4 regions of the Janthinobacterium sp. JC611 genome follow, and region 1 is predicted to be linked to each of the others. Evidence: predicted binding sites of a transcription regulator. Region 1 holds the regulator's gene; each other region holds the start of a gene.
What was found. Region 1 encodes sigma-54, which starts transcription at its own class of promoters, with help from an activator protein. Its sites were predicted from a motif close to TGGCANGNAANCTGCTTT; they were not measured.
Positions count from the first base shown of each region.

Region 2: J0O65_RS19700 (EDSAP-1 family PEP-CTERM protein) is a predicted target of sigma-54. The motif match lies at 2,858-2,875, and genes of this name have one in related genera.
Region 3: pedF (cytochrome c-550 PedF) is a predicted target of sigma-54. The motif match lies at 1,131-1,148, and genes of this name have one in related genera.
Region 4: glnA (type I glutamate--ammonia ligase) is a predicted target of sigma-54. The motif match lies at 3,562-3,579, and genes of this name have one in related genera.

Region 1 covers NZ_JAFLJN010000015.1:8,906-13,267, forward strand. Annotated here, with positions in the region: gene lptC (LPS export ABC transporter periplasmic protein LptC) at 1-357, shown strand, start outside; gene lptA (lipopolysaccharide transport periplasmic protein LptA) at 383-964, shown strand; gene lptB (LPS export ABC transporter ATP-binding protein) at 964-1,719, shown strand; gene J0O65_RS11020 (RNA polymerase factor sigma-54) at 1,724-3,202, shown strand; gene hpf (ribosome hibernation-promoting factor, HPF/YfiA family) at 3,272-3,631, shown strand; gene J0O65_RS11030 (enoyl-CoA hydratase/isomerase family protein) at 3,765-4,362, shown strand, end outside.
Region 2 covers NZ_JAFLJN010000025.1:348,138-352,499, reverse strand. Annotated here, with positions in the region: gene J0O65_RS19725 (acyl-CoA thioesterase) at 1-217, opposite strand, end outside; gene J0O65_RS19720 (hypothetical protein) at 307-675, opposite strand; gene J0O65_RS19715 (hypothetical protein) at 805-942, opposite strand; gene J0O65_RS19710 (hypothetical protein) at 1,221-1,394, opposite strand; gene J0O65_RS19705 (glycosyltransferase) at 1,529-2,761, shown strand; gene J0O65_RS19700 (EDSAP-1 family PEP-CTERM protein) at 2,949-3,929, shown strand; gene J0O65_RS19695 (EDSAP-1 family PEP-CTERM protein) at 4,038-4,362, shown strand, end outside.
Region 3 covers NZ_JAFLJN010000056.1:12,883-17,244, reverse strand. Annotated here, with positions in the region: gene J0O65_RS25270 (RtcB family protein) at 1-19, shown strand, start outside; gene rtcA (RNA 3'-terminal phosphate cyclase) at 34-1,053, shown strand; gene pedF (cytochrome c-550 PedF) at 1,184-1,669, shown strand; gene J0O65_RS25255 (substrate-binding periplasmic protein) at 1,694-2,527, shown strand; gene J0O65_RS25250 (TonB-dependent receptor family protein) at 2,583-4,362, opposite strand, start outside.
Region 4 covers NZ_JAFLJN010000002.1:79,655-84,016, forward strand. Annotated here, with positions in the region: gene ntrC (nitrogen regulation protein NR(I)) at 1-239, opposite strand, end outside; gene glnL (nitrogen regulation protein NR(II)) at 288-1,376, opposite strand; gene J0O65_RS02395 (DUF4124 domain-containing protein) at 1,382-1,891, opposite strand; gene glnA (type I glutamate--ammonia ligase) at 2,049-3,464, opposite strand; gene J0O65_RS02405 (rhodanese-like domain-containing protein) at 3,849-4,310, shown strand.

The DNA.
Region 1 (4,362 bases):
GATATCGACCAGCCTTTCGTGCGCAAGCTCACGCCCGGCATGCCGCCGTTGAACATGCATGCGGAACTGGCGCATATCGACCAGGACAATACCCGGCTGCAACTGCACCGCAAGGTCGTGATCGACCGCGTGGCCAGTCCGAAGGCGCAGAACCTGACGGTCAGGACGGAAGCGCTGACGGTGTTCCCGGACGAGGAAAGAATGGAAACGGACGTGCCTGTCGATATCCTGACGGGCGCCTCGCGCATCAATGGCATCGGCATGAAGGCCAATAACGCCACCGGCGTGGTGGAAGTGCAGAATGCGTTGCGCATGGTCCTCCCGCCGAAACCGCGCCCGGCCGCGGCGGCAAAATGACAGAATGAAACAAGGAAACCATATTATGAAGAACATCTTGCTGTTGACCGTATTTTCTCTGGCCATGACAGGCGTGGCGCATGCCGAGAAAGCCGATTCCGAGAAGGAAGCCGTCATCACGGCGCGCAGCGGCCATGTCGACGACGTCAAGCAGGTGCGTACCCTGACGGGCGACGTCGTGCTGGTCAAGGGCACCCTGACCATGAAGGCGGGCCGGGCCCTGATCACGGAAGACCCGCAAGGCTACCAGTTCATCACCTTCTGGGCCGATCCCGGCAAGCTGGCCACCTTCCGCCAGAAGCGCGATGGCGCGGGCGACCTGTGGGTCGAGGGCGAAGCGGAGCGCGTGGAGTACGACAACAAGACGGAAGTGGTGAAACTGTTTTCCAAAGCCAAGCTGACGCGCCTGGAAGGCACGAAAGTGACCGACGTGGCCAATGGCGCCTTCATCTCGTATGACAGCCGCAAGGAAGTGTTTGCGATGGAAAATTCCGACAGCGGCACCAGCACCGCCGATGGCGGCAGCGTGCGCATGGTGATCCAGCCGAAGACCAAGGCGCCGGCGGCGGAGAAAGCGCCGGCCACGCCTGCGCCAGGAAAGAAATAATGGACAATACTCGTTGCGGCAGCACCCTGATCGTTCGCGGGCTGCAAAAAACCTATGGCAAGCGCCAAGTCGTGCATGATGTCTCGCTGCAAGTCGAATGCGGCGAAGTGGTGGGCTTGCTGGGCCCGAACGGCGCCGGCAAGACCACCTCGTTCTACATGATCGTCGGCCTGGTGCCGTCGGACGGCGGCAGCATCGACATCAGCGGCGTGGACATTTCCAGCCTGCCGATCCACCGCCGCGCGCAGATGGGCCTGTCCTACCTGCCGCAGGAAGCGTCCGTCTTCCGCAAGCTGACGGTGGAAGACAATATCCGCGCCGTGCTGGAAATCCAGACCGTCGAAGGCCGACCGTTGACGAAGGCCGAGATCGATGAGCGCCTGGATAAACTGCTGGCCGACTTGCAGATTGAAAAGCTGCGCGAGAACCAGGCCCTGTCGCTGTCCGGCGGCGAGCGGCGCCGCGTGGAAATCGCCCGCGCGCTGGCCACCGATCCCCGTTTCGTGCTGCTCGACGAACCGTTCGCCGGCGTCGATCCGATCGCCGTGATCGAGATCCAGCGCATCGTGCGCTTCTTGAAGGAGCGCAATATCGGCGTGCTGATCACCGATCATAATGTGCGCGAGACGCTGGGTATTTGCGACCGTGCCTACATCATCAACCAGGGCTCGGTACTGGCGTCGGGACGCCCCGACGACATCATCGCGAACGAGTCGGTACGCCGGGTCTATCTGGGCGAACACTTCCGCATGTAAGCCAATGAAACAATCATTGCAGCTGCGCACTTCGCAGCACCTGGCACTGACGCCGCAGTTGCAGCAATCGATACGCCTGTTGCAATTGTCTACCCTGGAATTGCACCAGGAGTTGGAGCAATTGCTGACGGACAATCCCTTGCTCGAACGCCTCGACGATCCGCTCGACCGTTCGCTGCGCCTGCTGTCCGACGGGGCCTTGAGTTCCACGGCCGCGCCGGCCGAAGCGCCGCCCCAGCCGCCAGGCCAGGAGGCGCCCGCGGCGCCGGCCGAAGCGGAGGCGTTTGACGGCGAGGCCGGTGACGGCCCGGCCGCTGCGGACGGCGGCGACAGCGACTGGAGCGAGGCGAGCCGGGGCAAGGCGCCCGACGACGAAGATTCGCGCCCGCAACTGGAGGCCCATCACTGCACCCTGCGCGAGCACCTGATGGAGCAGATGCGCGTGACGGTGCTCGAATTGCGCGACCGCGCGCTGGTCGAGCTGATCATCGATGCGCTCGACGACAATGGCTACCTGGAAGAGTCGCTCGACGACATCCTGGCGCGCCTGCCGGAAGAGCTGGAAATCGACGCCGACGAGATGCGCACGGCCTTGTCGCTACTGCAAAGTTTCGATCCGCCCGGCGTGGGCGCGCGCAATGCGTCCGAATGCCTGGCCCTGCAAATCAAGCGCTTGCCGCACGTTGCCATGGTGACGCGGCGCATGGCCCTCGTCATCGTGGAAAAGCACCTGGCCTGGTTTGCCCAGCGCGACTTCAACAAGCTGAAAAAAGCCCTCGATTGCGACGATGAAGACTTGCGCGAGGCGCAGACGGTGATTCGCCAGTGCAATCCGCATCCGGGCGCCGTATTCGCCTCGGACGTGTCCGATTACGTGGTGCCTGACGTCGTCGTCAAGCGCGCGCGCAATGGCTGGCAAGTGACCCTGAACAACGACGTCATGCCGCGCCTGCGCGTCAACGCCATGTACGCCAACCTGCTCAAGCAGGGCAAGGGCGAGGGCGCCATGGGCGCGCAGTTGCAGGAAGCCAAGTGGCTGATCAAGAACATGCGCCAGCGCTTCGACACGATCCTGCGCGTGGCGCAGGCGATAGTAGAAAGACAAAAGAACTTTTTCTCGCATGGGGCCGTTGCCATGCGTCCCCTTGTGCTCCGTGAAATAGCTGATACACTGGGTTTACACGAGAGTACTATCTCGCGGGTAACAACTCAAAAGTACATGCTGACCCCGCACGGCATGTTCGAGTTGAAATATTTCTTTGGTAGCCACGTCGCCACCGAAGCGGGGGGCGAAGCGTCATCGACGGCGATACGGGCATTGATCGTGCAACTGACAGGAGCAGAAGACCCTAAAAATCCTTTATCCGACAGTAAGATTGCGGACATGCTGGGGGAACAAGGCATGGTGATTGCGCGACGTACTGTTGCCAAATACCGGGAAGCATTAAAAATTCCGCCAGTGAGCCTGCGTAAGTGTTTGTAAGTTTTTTTCGGTTCCTCTGCGGGCCGGATACGATGGACCGCACGAACCCGATCATCTTTAGGAGTGTGTATGAATCTCACCATCAGCGGACATCATCTCGAAGTGACACCAGCCATCCGTGAATACGTACAAACGAAACTGGAGCGCGTGAAACGTCATTTCGATCAAGTCATCGATATCGCCGTGATTCTGACCGTGGATAACCTCAAAGAGAAAGAAAAACGTCAAAAGGCCGAAGTCAACCTGCGTCTGAGTGGCAAAACTGTCTATGTAGAAAGCTTGGCGCACGACCTGTATGCCGCCATCGATACCCTGATCGACAAGCTGGACAGGCAAGTGATGAAGTACAAAACCAAAGTGCAAGGGCACGGTAAAGAGGCGATCAAGCATCTGCCAGACAGCTCGGAAGAAGAATTCGCCGCCGCCTGAGCGGGCCGCGACTTTCAACTGGCTGTGATCAACTAAGGGCGCACATCTTGCGCCCTTTTTTGCGCCCAGCGGAACGCAATGTTCCCCGCGCAGGCGCTAGAATGTTTGCACTTTCACTTCTTTCCTGCCTGCCATGAGCGACTTCGTCCAGACCTCCATCCGCCACCGCACCGGGCACATCGTGCTCGACCGTCCCAAAGCCTTGAATTCCCTGTCGCTGGACATGGTGCGCACCCTCAGCGCGGCCCTGCTGGCCTGGCGCGACGATCCGCAGGTGGACGCCGTCGTCATCCGCTCCAGCAGCGACAAGGCCCTGTGCGCCGGCGGCGACATCCGCTTCTTTTACGATGCGGGCCGGGCCACGCCGCAAGGCGGCAGCGCCTTGCTGGAAGATTTCTTCACGGAAGAATATGCTTTAAATCATTTAATTCATTTTTACCCGAAACCGTATATCGCCGTGATGGATGGCGTGGTGATGGGCGGCGGCATGGGCGTGGCGCAAGCTGGGCCCGGCAACCGCTTGCGCATCGTCACGGGCCGCACGCGCATGGCCATGCCGGAAGTCAATATCGGCCTGTTTCCCGACGTGGGCGGCAGTTATTTCCTGTCCCGCCTGGCCGGTCAGCTGGGCCTGTACCTGGGCTTGACGGGTTTGACGATCAACGCGGCCGATGCCCTGTACACGGGCCTGGCCGATGTCTACCTGCCCGAGGCGCAGATGGGGGCGCTGC
Region 2 (4,362 bases), on a different contig from region 1:
GAAACGTCACCAGCTCGCCCACGTGGATAGGCTGCAAGAACATCACCTGGTCCACCGACAGGGTCACCACATAGCTGCCCGAATAACGGCTGGCACAGGCATAGGCGACGCTGTCGAGGTATTTCAGGATCGTGCCACCGTGCACGTTACCGGAAAAATTGGCCATATCGGGCGTCATCAAGACCGTCATCGTCAGTTCGTGGGCCGACCAGTTCATCGCGCTGTCCAAAGTGTTCTCCAAGGGGAAATTAAAAGTGAGGAAGGATGTGAAAACCGGCCCCAGGGGCCGGTGGCTGGGACAGCTTGTTACAGTCCCAGGGTATCGATGTCGGCCAGCGAGTCGCGGCCCTTGTCGGAAATGTCGTGGCCCTCGCCGTCGGCGCGCGCCACGATGTGGGCTTTCTTGCCCAGGAAGTAAGCCACGTCCGCATCCAGCTTGGTCAGCGGATCGGCGGCGACGGCGCGCAGCCCCATGATGCAGCGGCGCAGGAACAGCAGCTGCTGTGCTTTCTCGGTGATGGACAGACGGCCATCGCGGGCATAGCTGAGCAGCTTCAGGCCGGACAGGCGCTTGGCATTGCGGGCAACGCAAGCGCTGGGGCGCTCGGTCTTGATGCCGCGTGCAACTTGCTCCAGCGCGTCATATTCATCGGTTGTTAATTTCTCGTTCTTCATTACTTTTCCATAAAAGGCCAGGTGTTCGGCCCCCATGGTACGCGCCCCGCTGCGCATCGGCAACAGGCAACGTCAATCTAGCGCCGCCCGCCATGCGGCCAGGCGGCGGAAAGACGGGCGTGATGACCGCTATTTGTAGCTGCGCAGCAGCAGCCATGCCAGGCCGCAACCAGCCACGGCGCCGGCCAAGGCCAGCGCCACGAGGTTTTTGCTGGTGATCACAGGGCGCCGGCCCAGGTAAATTTTGTTATGCAAGGAATTGCCCATGATGGTCTCCTGTACAAGAATTTTTATGATGTCTCATTATAAGAACAGAACCGTGACGGCCGCATGACACTCGACAGTTAGCGCTTGATTTGTATCCACTCGGCAACATTTATTGGCGTTTTTGTTGTTTAAATGGCGCGGCGCTGGCGGCCATCGCGCAGTCCATTTCCGATTGGAAATAGCCATGGCGCGCATCTCCCCGCCCCCGCCATGACGGGCGTGTCCTGCCGTGGGCCGCGCACGACTCGCCGCGCAGTACGCCCCCGTCGACGCCCCCGTCAATGCATTTTCACGGGCGGTGGTGGCGGCATAGGCTCCTCGACCGGCACGGGCTCGATGTGCGGCGGCTGCTCTGGCGGCGGCGTGAGGGGATCGCCTTCCGGCGGTGGCGGCATATCGGGTTCGGGCGTGCTGTGCGCACGCCGCGGGGCATGACGGGATTGTGCTTGCATGATGGCCTCCTTTGTCCCACTGTAGCCGATGCGGCCAAATCCCGGCGCCCGCCAGTGGCAGGCCAAGGGGAACTAAACAGCGTGGCGCCGCTCCAACTTGGCAGTATCTCCTCCTGCGAGTGCAAGCGATCCCCATGGCGCGCAAGAAAATCCTCTTTATGGCCGAGGCAGTGACCCTGGCCCATGTCGGCCGCCCACTGAGCCTGGCCCAGGGCCTGGACGAGGAAGCATATGAGGTGCATTTTGCCTGCGCCGATGGCTATGATTTCTGCTTCAAGCAGGCCACCTTCCGGCGCTGGCGCATCGACAGTATTTCATCGCTGCAATTCCTGCAGGCGCTGGCCCTTGGCAAACCCGTTTACACGGAAAGCGCCCTGCACGCGTATGTGGAAGACGATTTGCGCCTGCTCGATGCCGTCCGGCCTGATCTCGTGATCGGCGACTTTCGCCTGTCGCTGTCGGTCAGCGCGCGCCTGCAGCGCATTCCCTACCTTACCGTCAGCAATGCCTACTGGAGTCCCTGGGTGCGCCAGCACTACACGGTGCCCAGCCTGCCCCTGACACGCATGCTGCCGATCTGGCTGGCCCATCCCCTGTTCCGCCTGATCCGTCCGCTGGCCTTCGCCTCGCACGCCGTGCCGCTGAACCGCGTGCGCCGTCGCCACGGCCTGCCATCCCTGGGCAGCGACCTGCGGCGCATCTATACGGATGCCGACCGCACCTTGTACGCGGATATTCCACAACTGTTCCCGCCGCACGGCATGCCGTCCACGCACGACTACCTGGGCGCCATCATCTGGGCGCCGCCGCTCGACTTGCCGGACTGGTGGCAGCGCCCGGAACTGAGCAGCGGACGGCCCATCATCTATGTCACCCTGGGCAGTTCCGGCCAGGGGCAGTTGCTGCCGCGCGTGCTGCGCGCGCTGGCGCCCCTGCCCGTCACCGTACTGGCGGCCACGGCCGGCACCATCCGCGTCGACGCCGTGCCGCCGAATGCCCATGTCGCCCCCTTCTTGCCGGGCGACGCGGCCGCCCGGCGCGCCAGCCTGGTGATCTGCAATGGCGGCAGTCCCACCAGCCAGCAGGCGCTGGCGGCAGGCGTGCCCGTCATCGGCATTGCCGGCAACCTCGATCAATTCCTCAACATGCACGGCATCGCCGGCGCCGGCGCCGGCCTGCTGCTACGCGCCGACCGCTTCCAGGAAACCGCCTTGCGCCATGCGGCCACGCGCATGCTCGACGATGGCCAGGCCAGGCTGGCGGCGCGTCAGCTGGCCACGGCCATGCGCGACTATGTGCCTGGGCAACGCCTGTTATCCCATGTGCACGCCTTGCTGGGTTCGTTGCCACGTGACGGCCAGCCTTGACGACGACGTCGGTTTTTCTTACAGCGCGTGCGGGAACACCTGCATTACGTCAACAAAAGCACGCCAAGCCCTTGATTTCAAAAGACCCTCATGCGTTGGCATGGAAGTCGCTTAAGTCTGGTCATGAGCACCTGCCGACAGGACTCAGGCAAAACTTCCAGACTCACTCAACCATGAGGTGAATACAATGAAACTCTCTAAACTGAAACTGCTCCCGGCCGCGGCCGCTCTGGCCATGTTGTGCGCCGCCGGTAGCGCACAGGCGGGCGCCTACGGCTATTCCTACAACAACATCTTCGGCCTGGTCATCGGCGTGCCAACGGGGCAGATCACCGTGGCCAACAGCACCACCATCTCGCGCAGCACGGCCACCCTGAATGGCGTGAGCGTCATCAACGGCGGCGCCGGCTCGCTCGATGCGCCGCGCGCCAACGTCGGCGCCGTCACCAAGGGCGAGAACGACTTCACGCAACAAGGTCCCTCGGGCAACTACTCGCGCGGCGATGCGCAGATCGTCAGCACGCAATTCCCCTCGTTCCCGCCCGGCGCCACCTCCACCCAGGCGGTCAACGTGGCAGAAGCCCACCTCGACGGTCCCGCCGGCACGGCCGATGCCTCGGGTCGCAACGGCTCGACCACGGGCTTCTCCGTCGACTTCATCGTCGGCTCCCCCACGGCAACGCTGAGTTTTGATTTCCTCGCCTCGCCCTTCATGCAGGTCTTCCTGCAAAGCACGGTGGGCGTATTGTCCACGGCGACAGCCAACCTGGTGGTGACCTTTACCATCACCGACGCGACCGGCGCGACCGTCTTCAACTGGACTCCCGATGGCGTGGTCGGCTCCGGCATCTTCGGCGGCACGGAGAACACCGATGACGCCAACCTGAACACCAGCCTGGCAACCAACTTCCTGACGCGCGGCAACCTGTTCACCTATGACCCCACCGGTTGCGGCACGCCCACGGGCACGGGTACCGGCACGGCTTGCGGCGGCAACTTCAGTTCCGTCAGCAATGCCTTGACCGCCGGTAACTACACCCTGACCCTGAACGCGGTGGAAAGCGTAGATTTGGTGAAACAGGCGGCACCGGAACCGGGGACCTTGGCCCTGCTGGGCGTGGGTCTGGCTGGCTTGGGCTACGCCAGCCGCCGCAAAGCGCGTGCCTGAGTCATTACCGGGGGCGTTCACAGGCGAGGGAAATCTCCTCGCCTTTTTTTATGCGGCAAGCCTGTCGGTTTTCCTTACAACGCAGCCGACCAGGAGATGAGGATACTCATGACTACACTTACTTGCACCCGACTGCCAATGACCCTGCTGGCCTTGCTGTTGCTGGGTGGCAGCGGCACTGCCAGCGCCGCCGCGTACGGCTATTCATACACCAGCGTCTTTGGCCTGGTGATCAGCAATCCCACCGGCTCCGTCACCCTGCTGAGCAACATCGACCTGTCGCGCACCACCGCCACCCTCAACGGCAGCGGCGTCATCCATGGCGGCAGCAACCAGATTGACGCTGCGCAAGCGACGCGCGGCGCCGTCAGCAAGGGACAGAATGACTTTACGCAGCAAGGCATGGGCAATGCCTCGTACGCGCGCGCCGATG
Region 3 (4,362 bases), on a different contig from region 1:
GGTCTGCGTCAAAGGATAAGAGAGAAAGCAGAGATGATAGAAATAGATGGAGCGCAAGGTGAGGGCGGCGGACAGATTTTGCGCTCGGCGCTGAGCCTGTCGATGATCACGGGACAGCCATTCCGGCTGACGAATATCCGTGCGGGGCGGGAAAAGCCCGGCTTGCTGCGCCAGCATTTGCTGGCCGTGCAGGCGGCGACCGCCATGTGCGGGGCGCGCACGACGCCGGTGGCGCTGCGCGCATCGAGCCTGGAATTCGTGCCTGGCCCCCTGCGCGGTGGCGATTACCGCTTCGCCATCGGCAGCGCCGGCAGCTGCACCCTGGTATTGCAAACCTTGCTGCCGGCCCTGCTGCATGCGGATGGGCCGTCCACCGTGCGCATCAGCGGCGGCACGCACAATGCCATGGCGCCATCCGTGCATTTCCTGCAGCGCGCGTATGGCCGCATCCTGCAGCAGATGGGGGCCGACATGCAGATCGAGCTGCTGCGCTACGGCTTTCATCCCGCAGGCGGCGGCGAGGTGGTGGCCACCGTGCAACCGTGCCAGCGCTTGCGGCCGATTCAACTGCTGCAGCGCGGCGAGCGCACGGCGGGGTATGCGGAAAGCGTGGTGGCGGGCGTGCACGTGAACGTGGCGCAGCGCGAGCTCGAGCGCGTCGCCGACGGCATGGGCTGGAGCGGCAAGCAGCTGCGCCTCGTCGGCTTGCCGGCGGAGCAGGGACCGGGCAATGTCCTGTTGCTGACACTCGAGCATGAGCATGTCACGGAAGTGTTCACTTCTTTCGGCGAAAAGTCCTTGCTGGCCGAATCGGTGGCCAAGCGCCTGTTGAACGAGGTGCGCGCCTATCTCAAGTCGGACGCGGCCGTCGGCGAGCACCTGGCCGACCAGCTCTTGCTGCCGATGGCGCTGGCGGGCGGTGGTGCCTTCAGCTGCAACAAGGTGTCGCAGCACGCGCTGACGAATGCCGAGGTGATTGGCCGATTCTTGCCCGTGCGTATCACTTTCGAGCAGCAGGCGCGAAGCAGCATCTGCACGGTGGCCGCCGCCTGATGCGCGCGGTGACACATATTACTGTTGCAGCTGTTCCAAATTGATACACGACCCGCCGGATCAGGGGTATCTGCGCATGGCATGGCATTTGCTCCTCTTGGATATTCACTAAAAAACCAAGGAGACCAGCATGACCTATTCCATTCGTACCCTGCTCGGCGTGGCGGCCGCGGGCGCCGTTGCCCTCACTTCCCTGCTGACCTTGCCGCATGCCTATGCGCACGGCAACGTCACGCCGCAAGGCGTCGACACCACGGGCTTGCCCAAGGTGGGCGACAAGTGGCTGGAACAAAATCCGTATCGGGGCAATAAACTGGCCTTGACCGTGGGCACCTCGGCCTACAACCAGAATTGCGCGCGCTGCCACGGCATCGAAGCCATCTCGGGCGGCATCGCGCCGGACTTGCGCCAGCTGGACCGCGATTGCTTCAGTATCAAGAATGAGACAAAGAAACAGGCTTGCTACAAGGAGACGGATAATTATTATCTGACCACCATACGCCACGGGAAAGTACGCAATGGCGCCGTGTACATGCCGCCGTTCGAGGGCGTGTTCAATCAGGAAGCCATGTGGGCCATCAAGACCTATCTGGAAACCCGCCGCGAGTCTAACTGATCCGATTGATCAAGAAGGAGTCCCATGCGTTCATTTCAACTCCGGGGCGCGCGCGCGATGATCTCGCTCGCCTGCCTGGCGCTGTGCGCGGCCGCGCCGGCGCGCGCCGACTGGCAGAAAGTACAGCAGTCGGGCAGCCTGAAAGTGGCTGTGTACAACGAGTTCGCGCCGTTTTCCGACAAGGGCACGGGCATCGATATCGACATCGCCGAAGCATTGGCGAAAAAGCTGGGGCTGAAATTGAGCTTGCTGCCATTTCCCGCCGGCGAAAACCTCAACGATGACTTGCGCAATATGGTGTGGAAGGGCCATTACCTCGGCTATGGTCCCGCCGACGTGATGCTGCATGTGCCGGTCGACAAGAAGTTGATGGCGGATAACGACAAGGTCGAGATCTTCGCCCCGTATTACGTGGAAACCGTGCGCCTGGCGCGCAGCGCGCAGGCCGTGCCGCAATTCGATGGCGTCGCTTCGCTGGCGGGCAAGCGCGTCGGCGTGGAAAAAGTGTCGATCGCGGCCATGCTGATGCTGGGCGAAGACAATGGCAAATACCGTGACGACGTGCGCATCTTCGACACGGCCGCCGAAGCCTTGCAGCAATTGCAGGCGGGCCAGCTCGACGCCGTGCTGGCGAATCGTTCGGAAATCGAATCGGTGCTGAAAAGCGATCCCGCTTTCCCCTTGAGCGAAGTGGCGTTCTCCCGCTTGCCGCGTGCCGGCTGGGCCGTGGGCCTGGCCGTCAGCCGCCAGCAGCTGGACGTGGCCAAGTTGCTGCAGGCGGCCATGAACGAGATGGCGGCCAGCGGCGAATTGAAAGCCATCTTCGAGAAATATGGGGTGAAGGAAGCACGGCCCTGACTTGGCTTGCTCTCGTTAAAAAGCCCGCGCATCTTCCGATGCGCGGGCTTTTTAATTAGAAGGAATACATGGCACTGACACCCAGCAACCAGTTACGTCCCGGCGCCGCTTCATAGTAGCGCTTGTTGCTGTCGCCGACGATGACGGAGCCCACGTAGGTCTTGTCAAAAAGATTGTTCAGACGGGCAAATTCCTTGAAGCGCCAGTTGCCCACGCTTTGCTTGGCATTCACGCGCGCGTTAAACACCGTGTAGCCGGGCGCCGGTTTTTCGATGTTGCTGTCTTCCGCATATACCTGGTTGCTGGCCACGCTTTCCAGCGCCGCGCCAACACGGTCGAATGTATCTTTCCAGGCCAGTTCCGCGAACAGGTTGGCGCTGGGCACGCCCGGCAAGCGGCTGCCTTCGCGCACGTTGCCAAACGCCTGGTCATACACGGCGTGCAGGCTGGTCAGCGCCACTTTGGTCGTGAAGCCATACGGCAGGTTCGAATCCAGCGACACTTCCATGCCCTGGCGCAAGGTTTTACCCGCATTGCGGTAGCTGGTGCGCCCGCCGCTGGACTTGTCGACCACCAGCTCGTCATTGGTCTTGATCTGGAACACGGCTGCGTTCACATGCGTGTTGTTATTGATCCTGGCCTTGACGCCCGCTTCCAGGTTGGTGCTGGTGGCCGGCTTCAAGTTGAAATTGAAGCCGCCGCCCGTGCCCGAGTAAAACAGTTCGTTCAGGGTGGGCGCTTCGAAGCCGCGCGCGGCGCTGACGTAGACGTTGACGTTCGGCGTCAGTTTGTACAGCAGGCCCAGCACCGGCGTCGTGTGGCTGAACTCCAGGCTGCCGCTGTCGTTGCCGTTGCTGAGGAAATGGTCGTCGACCGCCACTTTCATTTTGCTGTAGCGCACACCTGCGCTCAGCTGCCACGGTCCGCCTTGCCATTCCGCCTGGAGATACGGATCGAGGCTGGACACGACGTTCTGTTCGTCGCGGCGCAGCTTGCCCTTTACGCCAAAGCTATTGCCGATGAAGTTTTCATAGCCGGTGCGGTCATCGCTGGAGCGGCCATAGTCGATGCCGATGGTGGTGCTCAGCTTGCCGCCAGCCAGCTGGTTCACGTGCAGCCAGTTGGTGTCGATGCCATAGAATTGGCGCTGGAAATCGACCACGCCGCCCGAATGGCTGGCTGGCGCCTGGAAACCCTTGGTAAACGCCTGGTACTGGATCACGTCACGGTTGCCGCCATACACCATCACGTGCAGGCGGTCATCGCCGAACGATTGCTCGTAGGTGGCGCCGATCTGCTGGTGGTCGATGCTTTTGCGGGTGTTGTAGCGCTCGGCCAGGGTGCGCTTCGGGTTTTGCGTATCGGTGGTGTCGATTTCGCCGGCGCGCGGGTTTGCTGCAAAGGTCGCCCAGGTGACGCCCAGCGGGTCTTGCGTATTGCCTTGATGCAGGCTGTTGGCGACGATGGTCAGCTTGCTGTCCGCATTCGGCTTGACGGTGATCTTGCCGAACGCCTGTTCGCGCGTGGCGGCGCTGTGGTCGCGGAAGCCGTCCGTGCGGAAGCGCGAGCCGTCGAGCACGTAACCGATGCCGCCCGCCTGGCCTTGTGCCGACAGATCCACCTTGCTGGTGCCGTAGCTGCCGCCCGTCACGTTCAATTCGACGGACGGGGGATTTTGCCCATCCTTGGAAAACAGCTGGATCACGCCGCCCGAGTGGTTGCCGTAGATGGCGGAAAACGGTCCGCGCAGCACTTCGATGCGCTCGGCCGTATCGAGGTTGAAGGTGGCGGCCTGGCCCTGGCCGTCCGGCATGCTGGCGGGAATGCCATCGCTG
Region 4 (4,362 bases), on a different contig from region 1:
GTGATGATGATGACCGGCAAGCCGGGAAAGCGCGACTTGACCGTCTGCAGCAATTCCAGGCCGGACGCGCCCGGCATGCGGATATCGGACACGAGCACTTGCGGCGTGTCAAATTCCAGTGCGGCGATGGCGTCGCGCGCATTGGCAAAACTCTTGGTGGCGAGATTTTCCCGCGCCAGGGCTTTTTCCAGCACCCAGCGGATTGATTCGTCGTCGTCAACTATCCAGATTGGCTTCATTAGTGTGTGCGTCCCGCAATGGATTTCATGGGTGGGATACTTCCTCGCTTATGGCAAGGGGAGAACGATCCTGAAATCGGTGTATCCAGGCCGGCTTTCGCATTCGATCACGCCCAGGTGCTGTTGCACGAAGGTTTGCGCCAAGGTCAGTCCCAGACCGCTGCCGCCTTCCCTGCCCGACACCAGCGGGTAGAAAATCCGGTCGCGGATCTGGGGTGCGATGCCCGGTCCATTGTCGATGATATGCAAGTCTAATGCCAGGTTGTAGCGGACCTTGGCCAGAGTCACCTGGCGCGCCACGCGCGTCTTGAAAATCAGCTCCGCATCGCCCGCCTCGATGCGCTCGGCCAGCGCCTGCGCCGCGTTGTGCGCGATGTTGAGCACGGTCTGTATCAATTGTTCCTTGTCGCCGCGAAACTCGGGGATCGAGGCGTCGTAATCGCGCGAAATGGTCAGACCGCTGGGAAATTCGGCCAGGATCAGGCTGCGCACCCGTTCGCACACTTCGTGGATATTCACGTCGCCCACGATGTGCGGGCGGCGGTGCGGCGCCAGCAGGCGATCGACCAGGGTCTGCAGGCGGTCCGCTTCCTTGATGATGACTTGCGTGTATTCGCGCAGCTCGCTCAGGTGCAGGGCCGGCAATTCCAGCTCCAGCAGCTGGGCCGCGCCGCGGATGCCGCCCAGCGGGTTCTTGATTTCATGCGCCAGGTTGCGGATCAGCTCCTTGTTGACCTGGCTCTGGTCGAGGATGCGCTCTTCTCGGTCGAGCTTTAACTGCTGCACGTTTTCGCGCAGCTCGATCAGCACGCCATCGCGCGGCGCGTCGAGCGCGCTGATGATGCTGTGCACGCGCAGCGGCTCGCGCCCCAGGCGCTCCAGCGTCAGGTCCTGGCGCAGGTCGGAAAATTTATGTTCGAGCGCCTGCGCGCAGATGCCGGCCAGTTCGTCGGGATTGAGGAACAACGCCGTCAGCTTTTGCCGCGACAGAGCTTTCAAGGAGCTTTCCAGCAGGTTTTCCGCCGCCGCGTTGGCATAGCCGATGCGGCCGTCGCCATCGAGCAGGATCACGGCCGAGGCCAGCAAATCAAGGCCGGCCAGGTGGGCGGGACGGCTGGAATGGTTATCTATTGTCATGTGCTTTACCGAATATTCGCGATCTCGCGTTTCAGGGCCTCGACGTTCTGCTGGGTCCGGTTGATATTCTCTTTCAACTGCGCCACTCTTTCCTGGTATTTCGCATAGTTGCGCTCATTGCCCAGGCGCTCAGGCTGGCCGCCATTCCATTCCAGGCGCTGCGCCGCCAGTTTCTGCTCTTCGCTGCGCAATTCATCCTGCAGGATCTGGCGCCGGTCCAGGTCGCGCGCGCGTTGCTCGGCGCCATCGACCTTGGGAAACGCGCCGGCGGCCGGCGCCGCCGTGGCCACCGCCTGCGTGGCGGGCCGGGCAGGCGCGCCGGCCAGCGGCGCCGTCCTGCGCGGCGGCTCCGTCATGGCCCCCGGCAAATCGAGCAGCTGGCAATGCGCGCCGGCGCGCTTGTCCGTGTAGGTCTTGTGTCCCTGCGCATCGGCGCAGACATACAGCTGTCCGTGCGCCTGCGCCGCCGCGCCCAGCAATCCTGCCATCAGCGCCATTCTGTAATGCTTGGTCAATCTTCACTCCTGTCGGCTCGTGCCGCATCGTTCCTGGGCCGACTATACAACACCGCACTCTCCCGGCCTTGGCGTGCTACATAAAAAAAACGCGGGCGAGACCATCGCCTCACCCGCGTTCTTTATTCACTACCGGCACATTGCCGGCGTGGCGCCATTACAGCGAGTAGTACATGTCGAACTCGGCAGGATGCGTGGTCATGCGCATACGCTGCACGTCCTGCATTTTCAGTTCCAGATAAGCGTCGATCATGGAATCGCTGAACACGCCGCCACGGGTCAGGAACTCGCGGTCCTTGTCCAGGGCTTCCAGTGCTTCTTCCAGCGAAGCGCACACGGTCGGGATCAGCGCGTCTTCTTCCGGCGGCAGATGGTACAGATCTTTCGAGGCGGCTTCGCCCGGATGGATCTTGTTGGCAACGCCGTCCAGGCCGGCCATCAGCAGTGCGGCGAAGCACAGGTACGGGTTCGCCAGTGGATCCGGGAAGCGCGCTTCGACGCGGCGGCCTTTTGGATTGGCCACGTGCGGGATACGGATCGAGGCGGAACGGTTCTTCGCCGAGTACGCCAGTTTCACCGGGGCTTCGTAGCCTGGTACCAGGCGCTTGTACGAGTTGGTGCCCGGGTTGGTGATCGCGTTCAGTGCCTTGGCGTGCTTGATGATGCCGCCGATGTAGTACAGGGCGAAATCGGACAGGCCGGCATAGCCGTCGCCGGCGAACAGGTTCTTGCCATCTTTCCATACGGATTGATGCACGTGCATGCCCGAACCGTTGTCGCCAACGATAGGTTTCGGCATGAAGGTGGCGGTCTTGCCATAGCTGTGCGCCACGTTCCACACCACGTATTTCAGGTTTTGCGTCCAGTCGGCGCGCTCGACCAGGGTCGAGAACTTGGTGCCGATTTCATTCTGGCCGGCGCCGGCGACTTCGTGATGATGCACCTCAACCGGAATGCCCAGAGACTCGAGGATCAGGCACATTTCCGAACGCATGTCCTGGAAGCTGTCCACGGGCGGCACGGGGAAGTAGCCGCCCTTGACGGTCGGACGGTGGCCGCTGTTGCCGCCTTCGATGTCCTTGCCGGTCGACCACGAACCTTCGTCGGAACCGATCTTGACGAAGCAGCCCGACATGTCGATCTTCCAGCGCACGCTGTCGAAGATGAAGAATTCCGGCTCAGGGCCGAAGTAGGCGGTGTCGCCCATGCCCGACGATTTCAGGTAGGCTTCGGCGCGTTTCGCGATCGAGCGCGGGTCGCGGTCGTAGCCCTTGCCGTCCGACGGTTCGATCACGTCGCACTGCATGAACAGGGTCGTTTCTTCCATGAACGGGTCGATATTGGCCGTGTTTGGATCCGGCAGCAAGATCATGTCGGACGCTTCGATGCCTTTCCAGCCAGCGATCGAAGAACCGTCAAAGGCGTGGCCCGATTCGAATTTGTCCATGTCGAAGTGCGACACGGGAACCGTTACGTGCTGCTCTTTACCACGGGTATCAGCAAAGCGGAAATCAACGAATTTGACTTCGTTTTCTTCTACCATCTTCAAGACTTCTGCGGCTGTCATTGCCATGCGTATCTCCTAAATGAATGTGGGGTGAGCCGACCTTAGTGCGTCTGGGCTGATGAAGCGAAGCAAACATTGCGTGCCACCAAAACTCATAAGGATCATAGCAGATTCCATGCCAGCTTCTGGACGGACGTGGCCGCCAAGGTCAAAACCCGGCCATCCCAGCGAAAGTTTTCCAGCCCGCGATTTTCACGCGCGTTTGCGTCAAATCAAGAATGCACCATGCAAGTGCAAAAAACGAATAATGCACCATTATCGTGCATTTTGTGCCGATTCCTGAAAAATGCCTCGTTGTGGTGCGTGCACCGTGCACCGTGGATTCCCGTTTGCGGGGCGCGGACGGCGCACTATAATCGTACACACCTGCCCACTTTCATCGAGGACGCCATGACCACCGCCGCCGACATCCTGACCACCGCCCGCAGCCGGGCCAATGAAGGTACGCCGTATGCCGGCGCCGTCACGCCGCAGGAAGCGTATGAGCTGCTGCAAGGCGATGCCGGCGTCAAGCTCATCGACGTGCGCACGAATGCCGAGCGCGACTGGGTGGGCCGGGTCGACATCGCCGATACCCAGCATGGCGCGGTGCAGTGGGCCACGTACCCGGGCGGCGTGCCGAATCCCGATTTCCTCGCGCAGCTGGCCGCCCAGGCCGGCAAGGACGAGGTGCTGCTGTTCCTGTGCCGTTCCGGCGTGCGTTCGCGCCATGCCGCCAAGCTGGCCACCGAGCACGGCTACATCAACTGCTTCGACATCCTCGAAGGCTTCGAAGGCGACAAGGACGCCGACGGCCACCGCAAGCAGATCGGCGGCTGGTGCAAGGCGGGCCTGCCCTGGCTGGGCGCCTGACGCTGGCCGCCTGACTATCTGAACCATGTTTGATCTGGCGGGCCATGCTGCG